2 linked regions of the Roseivirga sp. BDSF3-8 genome follow. The main gene of each other region encodes a partner of the protein of the gene in region 2 in a complex. Links are inferred from orthologs where the notes say so. Each region holds a gene or a part of one and is shown on either strand. Other genes may lie near its edges. The genes, in order: trxB and trxA.

Region 1 (2,943 bases), 3.8 Mb from region 2 along the record:
CGGAGCCTGGGTATCTCCTCAGAGTCAGCCCATCGAAAGCCGGGAAGTACTGGAAGAAAAAAATGAAGAGCTACAGGGAAAATATGAGGGAATGGAAGTACCTCGCCCGGCACACTGGGGGGGCTACAGGCTAATGCCTCTTCGTATTGAGTTCTGGCAGGGAAGACCAAGCCGCCTTCATGATAGAATATGTTATGACTGGCATGAAAACGGCTGGAACAAAACCCGACTGGCGCCTTGATAGCTATTATGTTAGCACAAACAGGTCACTGACACCTGGGGTACGATTCACCGTAAATCCTTCACCATAGGTGACTCCTATCTGATTACCATATTCCCTGGCTCTGGCTTCCAGAAAATCAATAAATTCAGGTCTGCTTATGTAAGTTTCCGGTTCCTCACTTTTAGGGTCGAAGAACTGACTCTCGTAAGCCCGGATACTATCCATCTTCACTTTCCAGTAGCCAGTTATATCCATAACGAAATCCGGCTTTATGTATAAGCTCTGTACATAATTGTATACGGCTTTAGGGCGCCAGGGCTGTTGCTCTTTATCGTCATCAGTAGTAGTGATCTTCCGCAACCCGCTCAAGAATACTGATTGTTGTAAAAGCTCTGCCGCCCTGCCATGATCTGGGTGTCTGTCATGAATAGCATTAGCAAGAATAATCTCCGGCTGGTATTTCCTAATGGCCTTGATTACGGCCATTTGGTGGTCCCGGTCATTTTGAAAAAAGCTATCCTGGAATCGAAGATTATCCCTTACAGCTAAGCCTAATATTTTGGCTGCCGCAGCAGCCTCCTGGTCCCGCAGGTCAGCAGACCCGCGTGTTCCCATTTCGCCCCTGGTAAGGTCTACGATGCCCACCTTTTTTCCTTTAGCCACGTGTGCGGCAATAGTGCCCGAACAAGACAATTCTGCATCATCAGGATGCGCTGCAAAAACAAGTATATCCAGCTTCATAATAAAAAAACGGAGGATAAATTATACCCTCCGTTATATTTTTAAGTAATGACCTATTACGAATTAGTTACTTCGGCAAGCTCCATTTCTTTGGCAGAGAGAAACCGTTCTGCGTCAAGGGCAGCCATACAGCCACTTCCGGCAGCTGTAACTGCCTGGCGATATATCTTATCCTGAGCATCGCCGCAGGCAAATACACCTTCAACGTTAGTTTTGCTGGTACCAGGCACTGTTCTCACATATCCGGCATCATCCATATCCAGATAATCTGTAAATATATCCGTATTCGGCTTATGCCCGATAGCTACGAAAAAGCCGCTGATAGGCAGCTCATACTTTTCGTTTGTTTTGTTGTTAAATACCCTTACACCGGTCACCTCATCCTCTCCAAGGATTTCATCTGTTTCACTGTTCCAGAGAATCTCGATGTTAGGTGTGTTTAATACCCTGCTCTGCATGATCTTAGATGCACGCATCTCATCTTTCCTAACGAGCATGTAAACCTTCTTACATATTTTACTCAGGTAGCTGGCTTCCTCACAAGCAGTATCACCACCTCCCACGATGGCTACGTCCTGCTGCCGGAAAAAGAACCCATCACAGACAGCACAAGCCGATACTCCTTTACCATTGAGCTTCTCCTCAGAAGGAATATTGAGCCATTTGGCCGAAGCACCTGTCGAAATGATCACAGCATTTGCCTCGATCACCAGGTTATCATCTATGGTTACTTTATGGGGGTATGAGGTAAAGTCTACACCCGTTGCCAATCCATGACGTATATCTGTCCCGAATCTTTCGGCCTGTTTCTGGAAATCCATCATCATTTGAGGCCCCATAACACCTTCGGGGTATCCAGGATAGTTCTCTACATCATTAGTTATAGTAAGCTGCCCACCTGGCTGCTGGCCTTGGTACAATATAGGTTTAAGTCCGGCCCTGGCAGCATATATAGCTGCCGTATATCCGGCAGGTCCCGACCCAATAATTAGTACATTTGCCTTCTCTGTCGTCATTCTATCCTATAAGTTTTTTAGCCTGACAAAAATACAAGGTATTACCAGACGAAAAAAGGTCTCATGAGGGAGACCTTTACAATTTCATCCTGAAATAATTACGTTTTAGCCAAGATAAGGTTTCAGGGCCTTACTGCGACTCGTATGCCTTAATCTTCTGATGGCTTTTTCCTTAATCTGACGAACACGTTCGCGAGTCAGATTGAATTTTTCGCCAATCTCTTCAAGGGTCATACTGTGTTCGCCATTCAAACCGAAATACAGAGTGATAACATCGGCCTCACGCTGAGTAAGGGTCGAAAGAGCACGCTGCACCTCCTTACGAAGTGAGTCATTCATCAACTCATTATCAGGCGTTTCTTCCGTATCATTTTCAAGTACGTCAAGAAGGCTATTCTCCTCTCCCTGTACAAACGGCGCATCCATAGATACGTGACGTCCGGAAATCTTCATGGTATCCACTACTTCATTAGTAGTGACATCAAGTACTTCCGCAAGTTCATCCGGGCTAGGCTCACGCTCATACTTTTGCTCCAGCTCAGAGAACGTCTTGCTGATCTTATTAAGTGAACCTACTCTATTTAATGGAAGACGAACAATTCTGGACTGCTCGGCCAGTGCCTGCAGAATTGACTGGCGGATCCACCAAACGGCGTAACTGATAAACTTAAATCCGCGGGTTTCGTCGAAACGCTGTGCAGCTTTGATCAAGCCAAGGTTACCTTCATTGATAAGGTCACCCAGAGATAGTCCCTGGTTTTGATATTGCTTCGCTACGGACACCACAAATCGCAAATTCGCTTTCGTAAGTTTTTCCAGGGCCATTTGGTCCCCTTCACGAATTCTTTTAGCAAGCGAAACCTCTTCATCAGGAGTAAGCAGGTCAACCTTGCCTATCTCCTGCAGATACTTATCGAGGGACTGGCTTTCCCTGTTAGTAATTTGCTTGCTAATCTTGAGCTG
Region 2 (17,602 bases):
ACTGGGTTCAGCCCAGTTTATTTCCTGGTCTGAGTTGCCAGAGATGATTTTTGTCTGCTCTACAGCAAAGGTATTTCCCGTAAGCCGTATGTTCATTATAGCTATTCTTTTACCGGATCCGGTATGTACATTACCGGCAAGCAGGTACTGACCACCCGTTCGTTGCATGCCGGCAGAGCGAATAGATGAAGCTCCCTCTGGGAGAATGTTCTGCTGACTTAAGATAGCGCCTTGGCTGTCTGTAGCCACAAGCACAATTTCGTTATCCGAACCGCGGGCGACAGTGCCTGCCCAGGCGTATCCTGATGCTGTCTGAACTACTGAACTAATACTGCGCAGGGGGCCGATATTGCCATAGTTTTCAGTCCACAAAGTACTTCCTGCCGCATCTATTTCACGCAGGGCCACGTCAGTGACTTTACCGTTCTCCCCAATAGTATTTCCCAGTATAAATCCGCTTTGGGTTTTCAATATGGTGGCAGCAATGTCATCTTGCCCCGGTATCCCATAAGTAATTGAGTCCATCACGCTACCTGCCGCATCTGTACGCAAGAGCAGAACGTCCATGTCGCCTTCATGGGATGTGACGGTACCGTATAGGATAGCGCCGCCTTCATCATCTGCCAGCACATGGCTTGCATTAGTAAAGGCGCTGTTACCTCCATATGTCCTTTCCCATAGAACCCTGCCATTGAGATCGGTACGGGCGGCATACATGCGGGTAAAACGGGTTCCCTCCGGACTGGCTGCCTGGCTGTTTCCCGCTAGCAGGTACCCTTCGCCTGGCAGGCTGGCTACGGCATAGCCTTCATCATCATAGGCGGAACCGTAGTATCTGATAAACCGCTCCGGTTCGGCCACCTCCACACTATCTGTGCAAGCCCCGAGGCTCAGTATGCCTGCTATTCCGATGGATAAAAGGTGCTTTTTCATGTTATCGGGTCCTTCTTTATTATCGTAGCAGTAGCTTTTTTACCACTTGCTGCCCCTTATTATCATAGATCCTCACAAGGTACAGCCCTCTGGGTAGTTGGCTGATTTGTAATTCATAGGCGCGGCTTCCTCCAGGTACGACGTAATGGCCGTGAGTTTTACCCGTCATGTCAATCAGTGATACTTCATATGGCTGTATGGTAGGGTAGGGGAAGGTAAGAGCGACTACGTCTCTTGCCGGATTAGGGTAAAGGCCTATTTCCTCACTAGCCATATCATCGGCTATCCCGGTCACCCGGGTGGCATCTACGGGCTGAGCCACAGGCAGGTATGCCGATTGCAGCACAGGCCTTATCGGATGATTATATTCATCATAGTACTGTATGTCAGTAAATTGCAGCCAGGACACCAGGCTAAACGTGGAGGCCTCGGCTGTATGAGGAGGGGCCCATTCCATAGTGACATTATCGGTACGGTCTATCCCTGGCTCCCAAGGCCCGTCTATATATACGCCGGTGGCAGGAGATACGAAGTCATAAAACACCTTACGCATGGTTTCGCCACTTTCAGTCATGGTCTCCATCACGACGGCTGTTTTTAGAGATAATCGCTGATTAATAGCTGTATCGCTGTTTATTATGGTGCCATTGTATATCACATCTACTGATATCTGGAGTGGATCTCCATTACGCCCACCGGTGTAAGTGGTTGCCAGTTCGAAAGGTGTGGATTCAAGGGAGTGGAATGTGGTGGCAGTAGGCCCCCATCCGTCGGTGAAATTAACCGGGGAATTGTACCTGCCTTCCACAACTGTTACGCCGGGTCCGGATATCCCATAAGTCAGCCAAGGCACACCATGAACCTGAGGGTTATGTGAGAGGTATACTTCATCTTCCACGGGATCAGGGATGTGGTACTGTATCTTAACTACGTCATCCCTGCTTTCGTCGTAGGTCATTAGTGCCTCACGTTCAGCTTTGGCACCTGCATCTGTCAGGTTGGTGAAATGCTCCAGCAGCACCAGTTTGTTCTTATTAAACACCCTGACCTCATCCAGCGAAAAGCCGCCAAATATAGCATCGATCGGGTTATCTGTGTTACTACCAAATGCCAACCGGAAACGTACCAGTCCATTTCCGGAAGCAGCCGCCGCGGAAACTTCAGCAAGAGGGTATTTACCTACTGTCCAGCCGGTATCTGAGCCGGACCAGCCTTTTCTGGAAGCATTAAACTCTTCGCCGGGCTGTCCGAGCAGGTTATCAGTATTGTACCAGCCCACGCCATCAGGGCCGTCTCCCAGTACTACCCAGTCTATGCCGCCATCTGTACTATAGAGCACTACGGCACCGTCATTTCCATTATCCGTATCGCACTCGTAGTATAGGTTCATCTGGGGGTCGTCATACACGCTCATATCGATACAGGCGCTTTCGAGGTAGCTCTTTTCGTTATTAAAGTATGTGCCGCTATTATCACGGGTCGTCCATGCCATCCCTACAGAATCTATCTGCTCAAGTCTCCAACTGCTTAGTCCTAAGCTATCAAGGATGTGGCTGTTAAGCCAGCCATTGGCTTCAGGTGAGTAGCCGGCTTCAAACTGTTCCCTGTATAGCTCGGCTGAAATTACCGGGAAAATGAATATCTCACGGGTAAGTTGGTCACCGCATCCTTTGGCTGTTTCGATGGTGAGGGTGACTACCTTTTTGCCTGTACTGGTATAGACGTGCTCGGCTATAGGGGTAGAGGCATCCAGTGTATCTGTTACGCCATCACCATAGTCCCATATGTAGCGGTCTATCGAATAGCTGGTATCTGCTGCATCAGCATTGGCGGCTACCGTAGCATCAAAGGTGGTAGGGTTATTTTCGCAGTACCCGTATGAGGTGTAATCCATCACAGGCAGTGGATAAATAGCTACATTCTTTTTAGTGGTAAATGAGCAGCCACCGGCGTTGGTGATAGTAAAGGTAACAGTTTGGAACCCTGCCACGGCAAATTTTTTCGATACGGTACGACCGCGCTGTACCGTACCGTCACCAAACTCCCATACATATGTAGTGGAACTGTCTGCTGCTTCGGGTTCAGTAGCAGTAAATAGTGTTGTCTGTCCCAGGCAGAAATTTTCTACCGTGTACGTGCTGTCGGGTGAAGGGAAAATAGTTACCTCATCTGATTCAAAGATACCGGTACACCCTGTATTGCCATTAGTAAACGAGTATCTTACTATGTACGTATCTGCCGGTAATAACCGGGGCTCAAAGTAATAATCACCGACTGTGTCCTGGGTAATGGCAGCATAGGTGCTGGTGACATCATCCCCGGAAAGGTTAAATATCTGTAGATCCACAGTGTTGGTTTTCGGTTCAGGATTGAGCTTGAGCTCTATTTTTGAAGGATCTGCCTCACAGTATTCTGTTCTAAGCCCTGTAAAGAAAGGGGTGGGGTTAGGGTTAATAGTAATCGGAAATGACCTTGAGGCAGAGCAGCTTCCGGATGCCTTGGTGTAACCTACAGAATAGGTAAAGCCAGGATCCAGTTGTGTGGGGTCAAGGGTAACTTGTCCGTTTGTTTCTACCAGTATATTCGCGGGGTTGACTGTATCTGCAGCGTAAGTGATGATCATGTTACTGATATCTGCAGCAATAAGGTTACCACTCCCGTCATTTTCCATGATAGTCAGTGCGGCTTCAGATTCGCAGACTGCAAATCCTGCAAGTGAGGTAGTATCTGTGGAATTAACGACAGACAGGCCAAAGTCAGGAGACGAAGTGACTGTAAAGCTGTCATTCGCCGTTTCAATACATACTCCGTTATCATACTCTAATACGACAGAGTAAGTACCGGGATTTAGTGCTGAGGGTACAAATTGCTGGGCACTGTTGATAGCAGTACTGGTAATGTCGGTGGTGTCGCTGAGGATAGTGATTGTGCCATAGCCATCATTAGGGCTAACCAGTTCGCCCAGGTTTATATTTGAGCTTTCGTCACAATATTCAGGGGCAAAGGATACTGACACCGCAGGTTTAGCCACTATGGTAAAGCTGGCTTTCCTGGGAGGTGTTTGCTTTTCTGCTGTGCTGCTGCTACAGGTTGTGATACAGTAGTTTAGTTCCTGTTCACAATCATTGTAACATACATCCCTATCCGGGTTGTAATATGTGGCATACGCCTGGTCAGTTACCGCTTTTGGTAATGGAATGGTAGTTGAAAATTGCGGGGCTACTTTGCCACTTTGATTGCTGCTACCGAAGGTCTTAGGGCTGCCAAGCGGCTGATAAAAAGGGTCCGTAGGGTAGAGTATAGGGTCTTTAATAATGATGTCAGGGTACTTTATATCGCATGTACGCCTACAATCATCATAGGAATTAAAGCAAAGGTTTTCACAATCGCCTTGTGAGATGGAGCTATAGGTACGGTAGGCAGAAATGGCTATCGTATCTATAGGATAGTCAGCGAGGTTTATATTAAAGTAAGCATCACCAAGCTCACTGTAGGGATTGCCATTAATATCAAAGAGGTCTACTGTCTGTCCAAATACTTCTACAACAGTACCGGTAGTGCTGCCGCTATATATTTCATCGGGGTCAAAGTATACTTTGAAAGTTCCCTCGTCCTCGCAATAGGTAGGGTCTAAATCAGGTCCACTGATACTTTCAACATGAAATATGGAGGGAATAACAATGGAAAAAGCAATGGGACTTGCACTTGCTTTACAACCATCGTCCTCATAGGATACCTTGAGTGAGTAGGTGCCTGCATCTTCAGGGCAGGTTACAGTGTAGATACCATTATTAAAGTCTACAGTAAAGTTGGAAGTCACATCCTGATTACTTCCATCTTCAATAACTAGAGAATGTTTTGCTTTATCTTTGTCAGGTGCATTTACAACTATATTGAAAGTTTCATTGGGCGCGAATCTGTTATCTACAGAAGTAGTAGAAGCATATATGTAGGCTTCAGGTGTAGTAAATGAAAGCTCAGTAAGGTTATCGAATGTTTGTGAGTCTAAATCTTTTTCGATGAAAATAGACATAGCACCACTTGCAGAAGGGCTTTCTGCTGTAATTTCCAGGCCAGATATAGTTAGCTTGTCCTGATGATCACTGCTTACATTTTTGAATGTAATAAATATTGCTGATGGAGTGTGATAAACATCTATGTTGGATTTTTCAAAATCAGTGTCAGTATTGTCTGTATCTACATTAGCGACGTTATAATCATAGGCACTATTAATCTTATAACCAGTAGGAACTGAAATAACAATTCTAACATTGTTTGAAAACCAAACGTTCTTACCATTTTTTTCACTGATGACAAGATCAAAAGTTCCAGAACTGGCTGATTTACACAATTTAGTGTTTGGGTTGCCGTTTAGCTCTAGATTATAGTCAAGGTTACTTCCCGTTGACCCTGTAAGTAGATCAATGATACTACCTCGTCCAAAGGACGAGGTAGTAACTATCATTATAACAAGTAAACTAAGTAAAAACGTTTTCACCACAGGTTGATTTATTTTTCTGTTCTATACACAAAATCTACAAAGCCAGCTACGTAGTTTTCTCCGGCATTGACCTTTGGAAATTGGGCTGTGTTTTCGCCATTTGTGGCTACAAGGTTTAATAGCTCGATGCTACCTCTTGTAAATGGATAGGTAACATCACTGACGTAGCTTGCATCTTCCCCTAAAGCTATATACATAGTAATCCTGTATTTCTTACCTTCTTCTAGGGCTATAGGGTCTATTAACTCTACGTAGTTAAAAGACGTGGCAGACGTTATCGTTAAACTATCTAATAGTGTCTCATTTTCATCAGCCCACACATATACAGTTACATCTTTACTTGTAGGGTAAACAACTGCCATATCAGTAATGTCGCCACTCTTAAGCGCAGTAAAATGATAACCATATTGGATGTTGCTCGGCAAAGAACTTGTAGTTTTGGCCTCGCTACTGCTGTTGTCAATTTGCTGTTTGAGCGCCATGGTCTCTTCCAATACGGTAAACTCAGCAGTAGATGTGCCTGTCTGACCGTCTACCGTAACTGAAACAGGTCCGCTAACAGCGCCCGTTGGGACTTCTACCTCCAGGCTGGTGGATGAAGCTGATGTGACAGTTGCCGCAACGCCGCTAGAGAAGTTGACGCTGTTTTCACTGCTGGTTTCTGAGAAGTTGGTTCCGTTTATGGTGATTGTCTCTCCTTCTAATCCGCTGTCAGGCGAAAAGGAAGAAACAGTGGGAGCAGGCATTACTTCCGGACCTTCATCATCGCTTCCACATGCTGTCATAAATCCGATCACACCTGCCATGGCGAATGCCTGAAGGGTTCGTAGCTGATTTTTGTAGGTTAACCTCATTTTTTTGAGTTTTGATAAAGTTGAATGATAGTTGATAAATCGATTTTTTAATAGGTTCTAATATCAGACCAGATAGATAAATCCAGCCTTGCAGTAGCCCCAAAATTACTTAATCAATTCGCGTTAAATTGTACTAATCTTGTGTAAATCCTTACCTCTCTAAGAAGAACTCACACAGGGGAAGGAAGAAAGTAAATAGCTGTTCCGACACTAGTTACCGTTGAAGAGAATAAAATTAAGGGGAGAGAGAAATTACCAGTACTTTGGTCCTTTTCCGGTGGTTGTTTTTAGGGGTTTTGGAAGGTATTGTTTTCAGTTATTAGCGATAGTGAGACTACACGGATGCTTGTACAATAATCTTGCAGAAGTTGATCAATACTAGGTTTTTTTGCTTTATTTCAGTAAAAGCACGACGTCAGAAGGGACTTTCATAAACAGCCAAATTTATATTGAAGCCTCAAAACAGGAGGGTGGTTTGCCGGGGGAAACAATAAAGTCCTTTAGCCATATTGCATTCATAGCCTGCATAGCAGTTTAGTAATGTCTGGAGCTGGTAGTTGCCTGCTTGGAATTTTCTATACAATATATAATCTCAAGTGGATGAAGGTTGTTGTAATACAGATAATGGAAATGTACTATTGGGGCAGGGGTTTGAAGAGGGGTTTTCAGCCAAATAGAATGCTGGAGAACAAGCCTACGTTAGGCGGTCTAAAGACGGTTTAGAAACGGTTAAGAGCCGGGTTAGAAATTGCGAATTATCTCCGGTGAAGGGAGGATTCGATTACTTTTTTATTTATTTTAAAAATACAACTTTTGGGTGGGAATATGAATTCTAATGAATAGGGGCTGGCAAATATCTTTAGGTTTAAAATATTTGCTTTAAAGGGTTGTACTGCTGTCAGGCCATTATGTTAGGTAAAGCCTATACAGGCAGCATCCCGAAGTTGCTCTGGCATACTAAAAGAAAAAGGCCTGCGGAAAGGCAGGCCTTAATAAACGTATCTGTAATTATTTTATGACTGCTCGCTCATTTGGGCATCGAGCTTTTGCGCCAGTACATTTTTAGGCACGGCACCTATCTGCTTGTCAACTATCTCGCCATTGCGGAAAAACAAGAGGGTAGGAATACTTCTGATGCCATACTTGGCAGAAATTTCGTGGTTTGCGTCAACATCTACCTTACCTACAACTGCTTTGCCTTCGTATTCACCGGCAATTTCTTCTACCAGGGGACCGATCATCTTACAAGGACCGCACCACTCTGCCCAAAAATCAACCAGTACAGGCTTATCAGTATTTATGATGTCGTTAAAATTAGCATCCGTAATTTCAATGGCTTTACTCATGATATTTTACGCTTTAAAAAAACTCTAGTTAAGGGTACGCGAATATACAGTAAAAAGTTATGGCTAGAAATGTCAGCAGAACGTCAATTAGCCAGAATATCGCGTAAATCTGTTTATACACCTACAAAACTAAAAAGGGCCCGTAGATGTTTAAATTGCCCTATTATTTCAAGTATCTCTAAGTCAGTATCTTACATTTGTCTTCTGATAGTTCGCCCAGAACTTTCAACAGGGCCGTGTCTGGTGACACTAAAAACTTACGGCTATATAAAGGGATATTGTAACCTAGCTCCTCATCACGAATGGTCACTTGCAGCGGGCAATTTCCCGGGTACCTCGTAGCGGTGTCTTCCAGAGCGGCTATAAAGTCTCCATCAACCAGTGAGGGAGTGATTTCCATAAGGATTTTTTTCGCAATCTTTTCCCTGATCTCAGCCAGGAGTTCCATTTCCATTATTTTAAACTCCAACTCTTCTCCTTTCCAGCGAGTACCTACCTTGCCTCGAAGAAATAGAAACCAATCTTTTGTCAGGAATGGCTTGAATTTCATGTAGTCTTCACCAAACAGGTAAAAGGTATGGGACTCGTTATAGTCTTCAAGGTTTAGGATCCCAAAAGGGCGCCCGTTTTTGGTGGTTTTGTGGGCCACATCAGTAACAATACCTGCAGCGGTAACCTCTCCTTTTTGTCTGAGCCGTTCCAGGTCTTTCATGTCACCCAGGGTGCTGTTGCAAAAACTGTTTATCTCCAGTTTAAACTGGTCAAGTGGGTGCCCGGTGATGTACAGTCCTACGACGTCGCGTTCAATATTAAGCTGCTCGAAGGTGCTGAATGGCTCAATAGGTGCCACCCTGGGTTTAGGTACATCCACGCCGGACTCGCCTCCAAATAGTGAAGCCTGTGCACTACTGGACTCCTGCTGAAGCTTTTGAGCGTACTTAATTACCTTTTCACTAAGCGTCTGGCCGCTTTCGTCAGGTTCCAGGTACTGCCGGCGATGGAATTCTCCCAGGCAATCAAATGCACCTGACCGCGCCAGTACTTCAAATGTCTTGCGGTTTACAGAGCGGAGGTCGACGCGCTGGGCGAAGTCGAAAATGTCCTTGAAAGCACCGTTTTCTTTCCTTTCTTCAATAATACTTTCAACAGCGGCCTCACCTGTACCTTTTATAGCCCCCAGGCCAAAGCGTATCTCTCCCTGTTTATTCACCATAAAGTCTACGCCCGATTCATTTACATCAGGGCCAAGCACCTTTATGCCCAGGCTGCGGCACTCTTCCATAAAGAAGGTTACCTTGTCTATATTGCTTTGGTTATGGGTCAGCACCGCTGCCATGTACTCGGCAGGGTAATGGGCCTTAAGGTAGGCAGTATGGTATGCTACTACGGAGTAGCAGGTACTGTGCGATTTGTTAAATGCATAGGCGGCAAAAGCCTCCCAGTCTTTCCATATCTTTTCGAGCTTATCCTTGGGGTGGCCACGTTCCATCCCGCCCTCGTAAAACTTGGGCTGAAGCTCATCCAGAATTTCCTTCTTCTTTTTACCCATACCCTTACGCAGGGCATCGGCCTGGCCTTTGGTAAATCCGGCGAGACTTTGAGAAAGAAGCATTACCTGCTCCTGGTATACGGTAATTCCGTAGGTTTCTCCCAGGTACTCCTCCATTTCGGGGAGGTCATAGTTTACCGGCTCGCGGCCATGCTTACGGGCCACGAAGTTAGGGATATATTCCAGCGGCCCCGGACGGTAAAGGGCGTTCATGGCAATCAGGTCTTCGAAGCGGTCGGGCTTTAGTTCGCGCAGGTATTTTTGCATACCTGCAGACTCAAACTGGAAGGTACCGTTAGTCTGCCCTTTTTGATAAAGCTCGTACGTTTTAGGATCATCAAGGGGCAAATCGTCAGGTATGATTTCCACTCCGTGCCGCTCTTTGACGTATCTACAGGCTGTCTTGATGATAGTGAGGGTTTTAAGCCCAAGGAAGTCCATCTTCAGCAGGCCGGCGTTTTCCACCACGCTGTTGTCAAACTGCGTAACCACGAGCGGGGCATCCTTTGCGACAGCCACGGGTACAAACTTGCGCAGGTCATCGGGGGTGATGATCACCCCACAGGCGTGAATACCTGTATTTCGGATAGAACCTTCCAGCTTTACAGCCTGCTTTAGTACCTCACTGCGCAGCCCGGAGCCGAGCATCTCATTTTTAAGCTGGCTTACTTCCCGGAAAGCTTTGTCTAATGTGATGCCGGGTTTTTCAGGAATCAGTTTGGCCAGCTCATTGGCTTGCGTCAGGTCCAGGTCCATCACACGGGCGCAGTCCCTGATGCTGGACTTGGCAGCCATGGTGCCGTAGGTGATAATGTGAGATACCTGGTTGTATCCATACTTATCTACTACGTACTGAAGTACTTTCTCACGCCCTTCATCATCAAAGTCGATATCAATATCGGGCATTGATACCCTGTCAGGATTTAGGAATCTCTCAAACAGGAGGTCGTAAGCGATGGGGTCCACGTTGGTGATACCTATACAGTATGCCACCGCTGAACCGGCGGCTGATCCCCGGCCCGGCCCTACTGAAACCCCCATTTTTCTGGCCTCAGTGGTAAAGTCCTGCACAATCAGGAAGTAGCCGGGGTACCCTGTGTTTTCGATAACTGAAAGTTCAAAGTCCAGGCGTTCGCGGATTTCGTCTGTTATTTCGGGGTACCGCTTTTTGGCGCCCTCGTAAGTCAGGTGGCGCAGGAAGGCATTTTCACCCCGGTTGCCGCCGTCTTCATCATCTTTAGGGTCGATGAACTCCTCGGGGATATCAAATTTGGGCAGGAGAACATCACGGCTGAGTTGAAACTCCTCAATTTTGTCCAGTATTTCTGTAATGTTCTCTATGGCTTCGGGGTGCTCTGTAAAAAGCTCCTTCATTTCCTGCTGGGATTTGAAATAGTATTCCTGGTTGGTAAAGCCAAACCTTTTGCCACGACCCCGCCCGATAGGGGTGGTTATTTTTTCTCCGTCTTTAACACAGAGTAAGACGTCATGGGCTTTAGCATCCTCTTTGGTGAGGTAGTAAACGTCATTAGCGGCGATGGCTTTAACACCGTATTTTTTTGCAAACCCAAGAAGTACCTCGTTAACCCGGTCTTCTTCGGGCAGGCCATGACGGATAAGTTCTACATAAAAATCGTCGCCAAATAGCCCATGCCAGTATTTGAAGGCATCCTCTGCCTGGTGCTCACCTACATTCAGGATCAGGTTGGGGATTTCGCCACTAAGCCCGCCGGTCAGTGCGATTACGTTGTCTTTGTATTGCTCGATAAGCTCCTTGTCTATACGCGGATAGATGCCATACAAGCCTTCTGTGTAGGCAATGGAGCTTAGCATAATGAGGTTTTCGTAGCCTTTCCGGTTTTTGGCAATAAGGACCTGGTTAAACCGGCGGTCAGGATTGTCTTTCGTAAACCGAAGCTTCGTGCGCTCCTCTGCCACAAAAAACTCACAACCCACCACAGGTTTAAGCCCAGCTTTTAATGCCTCGGTTACGAATTTGAAGGCCCCCATCATATTACCCTGGTCGGTCATGGCTACAGCGGGCATATTATCTTCCCTGGCTTTGGCAATGAGGGATTTTACCTCACAGGTAGCGTTCAGGATGGTGTACTGGGTATGTACGTGCAGGTGGGCAAAAGGGGCGTCTATATTTTTAGCTGCCTGTTTGTCTACCGTGAGACCCCCGTCACTTTTGCTTTGCTTGGCAAAATTAGCCTCGGCCAGCTTCGGTGCTTCGTATATGACATCGGCACAGGGAATTTCGCCCAGCGGCACGATCACCTCATTAGTGATGAGGCCAAAGAAACACTTGGCCGTCGCATCTACGTCATAGGCGGCATCGTGTGCATCGGCAAAGCCCTCACCAAAAAGCTTCTGATGTAATTCGGTCAGGGTGGGCCACTTAAACTTTCCCCCTCGACCGCCGGGAATAGCACAAAACTCAGTGGCCTCGTCTTTAGTATCGATAGGGGTGATGCCGAGCATGACCGTCTCCAGTTCCTTGCGGAGAAACTCTGCTCCCACAACATTGAGGTCAAACTCAATATTATGTCCGATGACCCGGTCGGTACGCTTCAGGTCTACCTCAAACTTGGCCAGCACCTCCTCAAGGGGGTGGCCCTCTTTTATAGCACGGTCGGTACTTATGCCATGGACCTTCTCTGCGTTAAAGGGAATAGTGAACCCTTCCGGCTTTACAATGAAATTTCCGGTACTCAGCAGCTCACCCTTCGAGCCGTGCAGTTGCCAGGCAAGCTGGACCAGCCTTGGCCAGTTATCCAGGTCCTCCAGGGGAGCATCAAATCGTTTGGGTAAACCGGTGGTTTCGGTATCAAAAATCAGGTACATATGCAGAGAGAGGTTTTTACCGGGAAAGTAGTTCGCAATTTAATGATTTAGGGGAGAGGTGACAAAAAAAACCAAGGGGAGATGTGTTTTATATGAGGAGTGTCAGTACTTGTTTCTCAGTCGCTTGTGGAGGTGCATCTGTATGATTCTGATAGGGGAGCATCATCCTGTCCGGATGATGAGCGGTTTCTGTCTTTCTGGAATTTTTAGTAAATTAAAACACACTAAAAATTAAAGCTATGAAAAGAAAAACAACTAAGCTGGAGCAGCTAAAGCTTACCAGTTTTCCTACCACAGACGTCCAGGCTAAGGGCGGTAAAGGAGAGTGTCAGTTCCATACAGCCCGTCATCATTACTGTTCAGATGCGGGGTGTTATTCTGATTACTGTAATTCTACTGATTGTAATTCCGGGGTATACCCTGTTTAATTAGTAAGGCGCCTGGCTTTTGAGTCAGGCGTTTTTCGTTTGGCTCGCCTTTTTCCACTCAGTGATCCATTGCCTGATCTGGCTGATTTTCGCTTCGTCTGCACTGTCAGCCCTAAGCAAGGTGTAGTATTCCTTCATGAGGCCCTTGTTTCTGATATGGTGTACGAAACTCCTGTACCTCTTTCTGCCGGTTTCTGCTTCTTTTTCAAGGGGAGCTCTATTATGGCTCATGGTACGCAGATACTGCCAGGCAAACGAAAGCACATACTTTGCCGGTGCCCCGATGCGGTCAAGCTGGGCCACATGCCCTACCTCATGGGAAAGCATATCCAGCCAAACGTCAAGCCTATTGCCATAGTAGCGGGCATTGCGGCCATATATTTCGCGGAGAAAGAAATTTTCGGTAAAAATGATCAGGGGTCTCTTACGTGTGCCAAGCACTATGGCCCCTCCTCCCCGGGTACTGCGAAACCAGGGAACAGGCAGCGTAAAGGCTCTTTTAAGTATCCGGGTCTTCTGTAAAAGAGGTTTTTCGACTTCCGTAATCTCACTTAGCAGATATATAATAACTGGCGTGAGGTGCCAATACCGGCCTCTTACTGGCGTAAGGATGCCGCGGGGATAAGCATAGGGGAGTTTACGATGTGAAAATAGGTTGACCACATAGCATAAACTCCCTTTTTACATAAATGTCTATTGAGCAGGATTACTATTATCCGTTACCCTTGTTAAAGGGGCTAAAGACCATGCAGGGCAATTGTGGTACCTTTTTTCACAATCTAAGGCCTCAATCTCAACCTGTGAGCGATCATCTGCGAGGAAAATAAGCAGAGAACATAGCTCATCCTGATAAATGTATTTTTTGGCAGGGAAACTGACTTCCATATCCTTTGCCATTTCCATGAGCTCAGGCTGGCCGGATAGTGCAGAGGCTCCGCCTTCATAACGAAGTGCACAGGTAAGCTCGGGGTCACGAACTGTGTAAAGCAGGTAAATATCATCGGCGCCCTCCACAGTAACGGTGATCTCTTGCCTTACGGAGTCATTTTCAAATGCAAATGTGGCATCCTGGTTGATGTCTTCAGGTAATTCCACAGTACGGGCGGGCTCCATCTCCTCACCATCACCCTCCATATCGGGGGTGGTCTCTGTTACTTCTTCTTTAGGCTGTTCTTTCTTTTCTGGCGACCCGCAGGCTACAGCCATCACCAGCAGCATAGGTAGTAGTAATTTATTCATAGTCGATTGAACATGGTTATGTATTCAATCTGAAATATAGGACTATTCTGATTTAAATACCTAACCAAAATCAGGGGACAGCCTCTACTTTTTGCTCCACAATGGGTTCCAGAATTTTCCAGACATTCTGTGCTACTACCTTGTGTCCTGCCACGGTGGGGTGGATGCCATCATCCTGGTTGAGCTCAGGGTTTCCGCCTACCCCATCGAGCAGAAAGGGAATCAGAGATAAGTTATTTTGCTGTGCCAGTCTGCTATAGATAGCCCTGAATTTTTCTGCGTAATCCTGCCCGTAGTTAGGGGGGATCATCATCCCTGCTAACACCAGCTTTACGCCGGGGTAGGTTTCTTTCACCTGGTCTATTATTCCCTGCAGATTCTGCTCGGCCTGCTCCAGTGACTGGCCTCTTAGGCCATCATTAGCTCCCAACTCAAGTACGAAAATATCGGGCTCATACCGCTCCAGTACCCAGTCAATTCTGGCCAGCCCCCCTGCCGTGGTTTCTCCGCTTACTCCTGCATTTACGGTTTTATAGTTGAGGCCCAGGCTGTCCAGCCTGTCTTGTATGAGTGCCGGGAAAGCCTCTTCTGTTTCTACTCCATAACCGGCGGTCAGGCTATTGCCGAAGAAGAGAATAACCTTACTGCCTTGCTCAGGGGCAGGCTCATTATCTGCTTCGGTCAACTGTCCGCTGGTATTATTCTCAGAGCTGCTGGTCTTGCGGTTACTTTCTTCCTGGCATCCCCACATCAATAGAAATAACAGGGCCAGGCTCAGTTTCAATGTTTTCATATAGTGTAAATAAAAAAGACAGGAAAACTTCCTGCCTATACCATCAAAAATTTTCATTTTGATTCAGCAAACCTGGTAGCGACTGCAGCCGGGTCCCTGGCTGAGACAATCGTCAAAAGTGCACATGGCATTATTGCTTTCGCCGCATTCTTCTACATCAAAGGTGTATTCACCAAAGCCGCCTTTTACTTTTTGAGTGGTGGTAAAACTCTGCACTTTCAGCTTTTCAAGAGATAGGGTCTTTCTTTTCATAGTCTGTAAAATTAGTATTGATAAGCTAGAATTTAACTATCGGGCCTGTCAAAACCAAATATTGACCGTTCCCCAGAAATCTATATCTGTTCTAATGTTATCCCGTTAAATAAGGGTAAACGCTAATTCTGATATGCTTAAAGTAGACCGATTAACTAAGATATATTCAAGTGGCTCCCACGATGTGACGGTACTTCAGGATGTTTCATTTGAGGTGCCATCAGGTTCCACGTTCTCAATCGTGGGGCCATCGGGTAGTGGTAAAACCACCCTGCTTGGACTCTGTGCGGGCCTTGATAGTGCCAGTAGCGGATCGGTCACCTTAAATGGTATAGCCCTTCAGGACCTTTCGGAGGACCAGAGAGCATCGGTAAGAAATGAGCATGTAGGATTTATTTTTCAGAATTTCCAATTACTGCCTACGCTTACGGCATTGGAGAATGTAATGGTGCCCATGGAGTTATCCGGACAGACCAAAGCAGCGGGATACGCAAGGGAGCTATTAGAAAAAGTAGGCCTTGGAGAGCGGGTGGACCATTACCCGGCACAGCTTTCCGGCGGCGAGCAGCAGCGGGTGGCTTTGGCCAGAGCATTTGCCAATAAGCCTGCTATACTCTTTGCAGATGAGCCTACAGGTAACCTGGATGAAGAAACAGGCGAACTGGTAGAAACTATGCTATTTGACCTGAACCGTGAAACGGGTACTACGCTGGTACTGGTGACTCATGACCTGGAACTCGCCCGCCGTACCCACCACATTGTCCGGCTAAAAGGTGGTAAGCTTATCGAAAGCCTGCAGGGGCAGTTTCAACCTACCATTACCACTGACATTTAATATGAAAAGACTACGCTGGCTTATTCGAATGGCCTATCGTGATAGCCGCAGGTCACGGTCCCGCCTTCTGTTATTCCTTTCCTCTATTGTTCTGGGCATAGCTGCTCTTGTAGCCATCGGGTCATTTGGTGATAACCTGAAGGGAGACATAGAGCGGGAAACCAAAGGCCTGCTGGGGGCTGACCTGGTGGTACGCACTAACCAGGAGCCGGGCGATACGCTGCAAATGTGGCTGGACTCACTGGATGCTGATGAAATGGCCTCTGAGGTAGAGTTTAATAATATGGTGCTCTTTCAGGGGGCAGGTACTAAGCTGATGGAAGTACGGGGCCTGAGTGGACCATTTCCTTTTTATGGAGATTTTGAGACTGATCCTGCCACTGCTTCGGCATCTTACCTGAATGATGGAGGGGCACTTGTAGATGAGGCTGTAATGAAGGAAATGGGCTTGCAGCCCGGTGACTCGGTCAGGGTAGGGGAGTATTGGTTTAAGGTGGCCGGTACTCTGCTGGATATACCCGGCTCATCCACTTTTTCGCGAAGCTTTACACCGCCATTAATTATTCCTGGCCGGTTAGTGGATAGTACCGGATTGCTGGAAGCAGGAAGCAGAGCTTCATATAAGTACTACCTGAGGTATGACGATGAAACCAGGCCTGATAAGCTAGTGGAAAAATATGAAAAACGCATGCGGTTGGATGACATCCGTACCACGACTGTGGAGGAACGAAAGGAGCGCCTGCGTCGTAACTTCGATCAGCTTACCGGGTTTTTAAACCTTGTGGCCTTTATCGCCCTGCTGCTTGGTTGTATCGGTGTAGCGAGTACGGTGCATGTATACATACGGAGTAAGATCCCCTACGTAGCCGTATTAAGGTGCCTGGGCGCTAAGGGAGCGGATGCTTTCTTCATCTTCCTGATCCAGATAGGTACTATGGGCCTCATTGGTAGTGTAATAGGGGCTATACTTGGTAGCTTGCTGCAATACGTCATCCCAAGTATTTTCCAGGGTATGCTTACTGTGGAGGTAAGTACAGGCCTTAGTGCTCTTGCTATCATTCAGGGGATACTCACCGGCTTCTTCATCTCAATACTGTTTGCGCTACTTCCTCTGCTAAGTATCAGGCAGGTGTCTCCTTTGGTTACGCTGAGGGCTGCATACGAGCCCACCACTTCCAAGCGGGACTGGCTGCGATGGACTGTTATTCTGGCAGTGGTATTGTTCGTGTTTATATTTGCTTTTGTCCAAACCGGAGAGTGGACAGAGGCAGGGCTGTTTACTTTATTTATTTGCTTTGCCTACCTCATATTATTTGGTTCCGGGCGCCTGCTTATGTGGGCTGTTCGCCGGTTTATTCCAGCCGGGTGGCCTTATGTATACCGGCAGGGGGTAGCTAATCTTTACAGGCCACAGAATCAAACTATTGTACTGCTTATATCTATCGGGCTGGGAACGGGTATGCTTGCAAGCCTCGTGTTTGTGCAGCATATGCTCCTTGACGAGCTACGCTTTGCAGACGGGGCAAATAAGGCAAACTTTATCTTATACGACATACAACAGGCACAGCGTGACGGGGTGGTGGAAATCCTGGATAGTGCCGGGTTGCCTCTGCTTACGGAGGTGCCCGTGGTTACCACCCGTATCTCGGGTATAAATAACCGAAGCAGGCAGGCCCTGCTGGCTGATACCACTGATGACTATAGTGACCGTAGCCTGAGCTGGGAATATCGCATCACCTTTCGTGATGAGCTTACGCCTTCTGAAAAAATCACTGAGGGCAAATGGAGAGGACAGGTACAGAATCCGGGTGATTCTGTGTTTATCTCCCTTGACCAGGAGTTTGCGGAACGTCTCGGTGTGGTCATAGGTGATAAGATCACCTGGAACATTCAGGGGTTGCCTGTGGATACTTATGTAGGTAGTTTCCGGGAGATAAACTGGACGGAGGTAGATGCAAACTTCATGGTGCTGTTTCCTTCGGGTGTGCTTGAAAAGGCCCCCCATTTTACCCTGGTTTTCACCAG

The links.
Region 1: the proteins of trxA (region 2) and trxB are in contact, whole or in part, in a crystal structure (PDB 1F6M), measured with the Escherichia coli proteins. The link is inferred for Roseivirga sp. BDSF3-8 from one-to-one orthologs.

What each region holds. Positions count from the first base shown.
Region 1 is NZ_JBGNFV010000001.1:4,461,512-4,464,454, reverse strand. It holds trxB (thioredoxin-disulfide reductase), read right to left. Parts: upstream 1,981-2,943; coding sequence 1,021-1,980; downstream 1-1,020. Other genes in the region: AB9P05_RS18395 (RNA polymerase sigma factor RpoD/SigA), read right to left, coding at 2,086-2,943; bshB1 (bacillithiol biosynthesis deacetylase BshB1), read right to left, coding at 248-964; pdxH (pyridoxamine 5'-phosphate oxidase), read left to right, coding at 1-241.
Region 2 is NZ_JBGNFV010000001.1:647,310-664,911, reverse strand. What follows is about bases 5,969-8,878. They hold trxA (thioredoxin), read right to left. Parts: upstream 7,635-8,878; coding sequence 7,302-7,634; downstream 5,969-7,301. Other genes in these bases: dnaE (DNA polymerase III subunit alpha), read right to left, coding at 7,813-8,878; AB9P05_RS02630 (IPT/TIG domain-containing protein), read right to left, coding at 5,969-6,288. In the rest of the region: AB9P05_RS02640 (hypothetical protein), read right to left, coding at 1-933; AB9P05_RS02635 (PKD domain-containing protein), read right to left, coding at 953-5,398; more of AB9P05_RS02630, read right to left, coding at 5,443-5,968; more of dnaE, read right to left, coding at 8,879-12,030; AB9P05_RS02615 (hypothetical protein), read left to right, coding at 12,270-12,458; AB9P05_RS02610 (hypothetical protein), read right to left, coding at 12,483-13,121; AB9P05_RS02605 (hypothetical protein), read right to left, coding at 13,152-13,697; AB9P05_RS02600 (arylesterase), read right to left, coding at 13,768-14,490; AB9P05_RS02595 (hypothetical protein), read right to left, coding at 14,554-14,742; AB9P05_RS02590 (ABC transporter ATP-binding protein), read left to right, coding at 14,876-15,577; AB9P05_RS02585 (ABC transporter permease), read left to right, coding at 15,579-17,602. UniProt on the Escherichia coli protein: Participates in various redox reactions through the reversible oxidation of its active center dithiol to a disulfide and catalyzes dithiol-disulfide exchange reactions.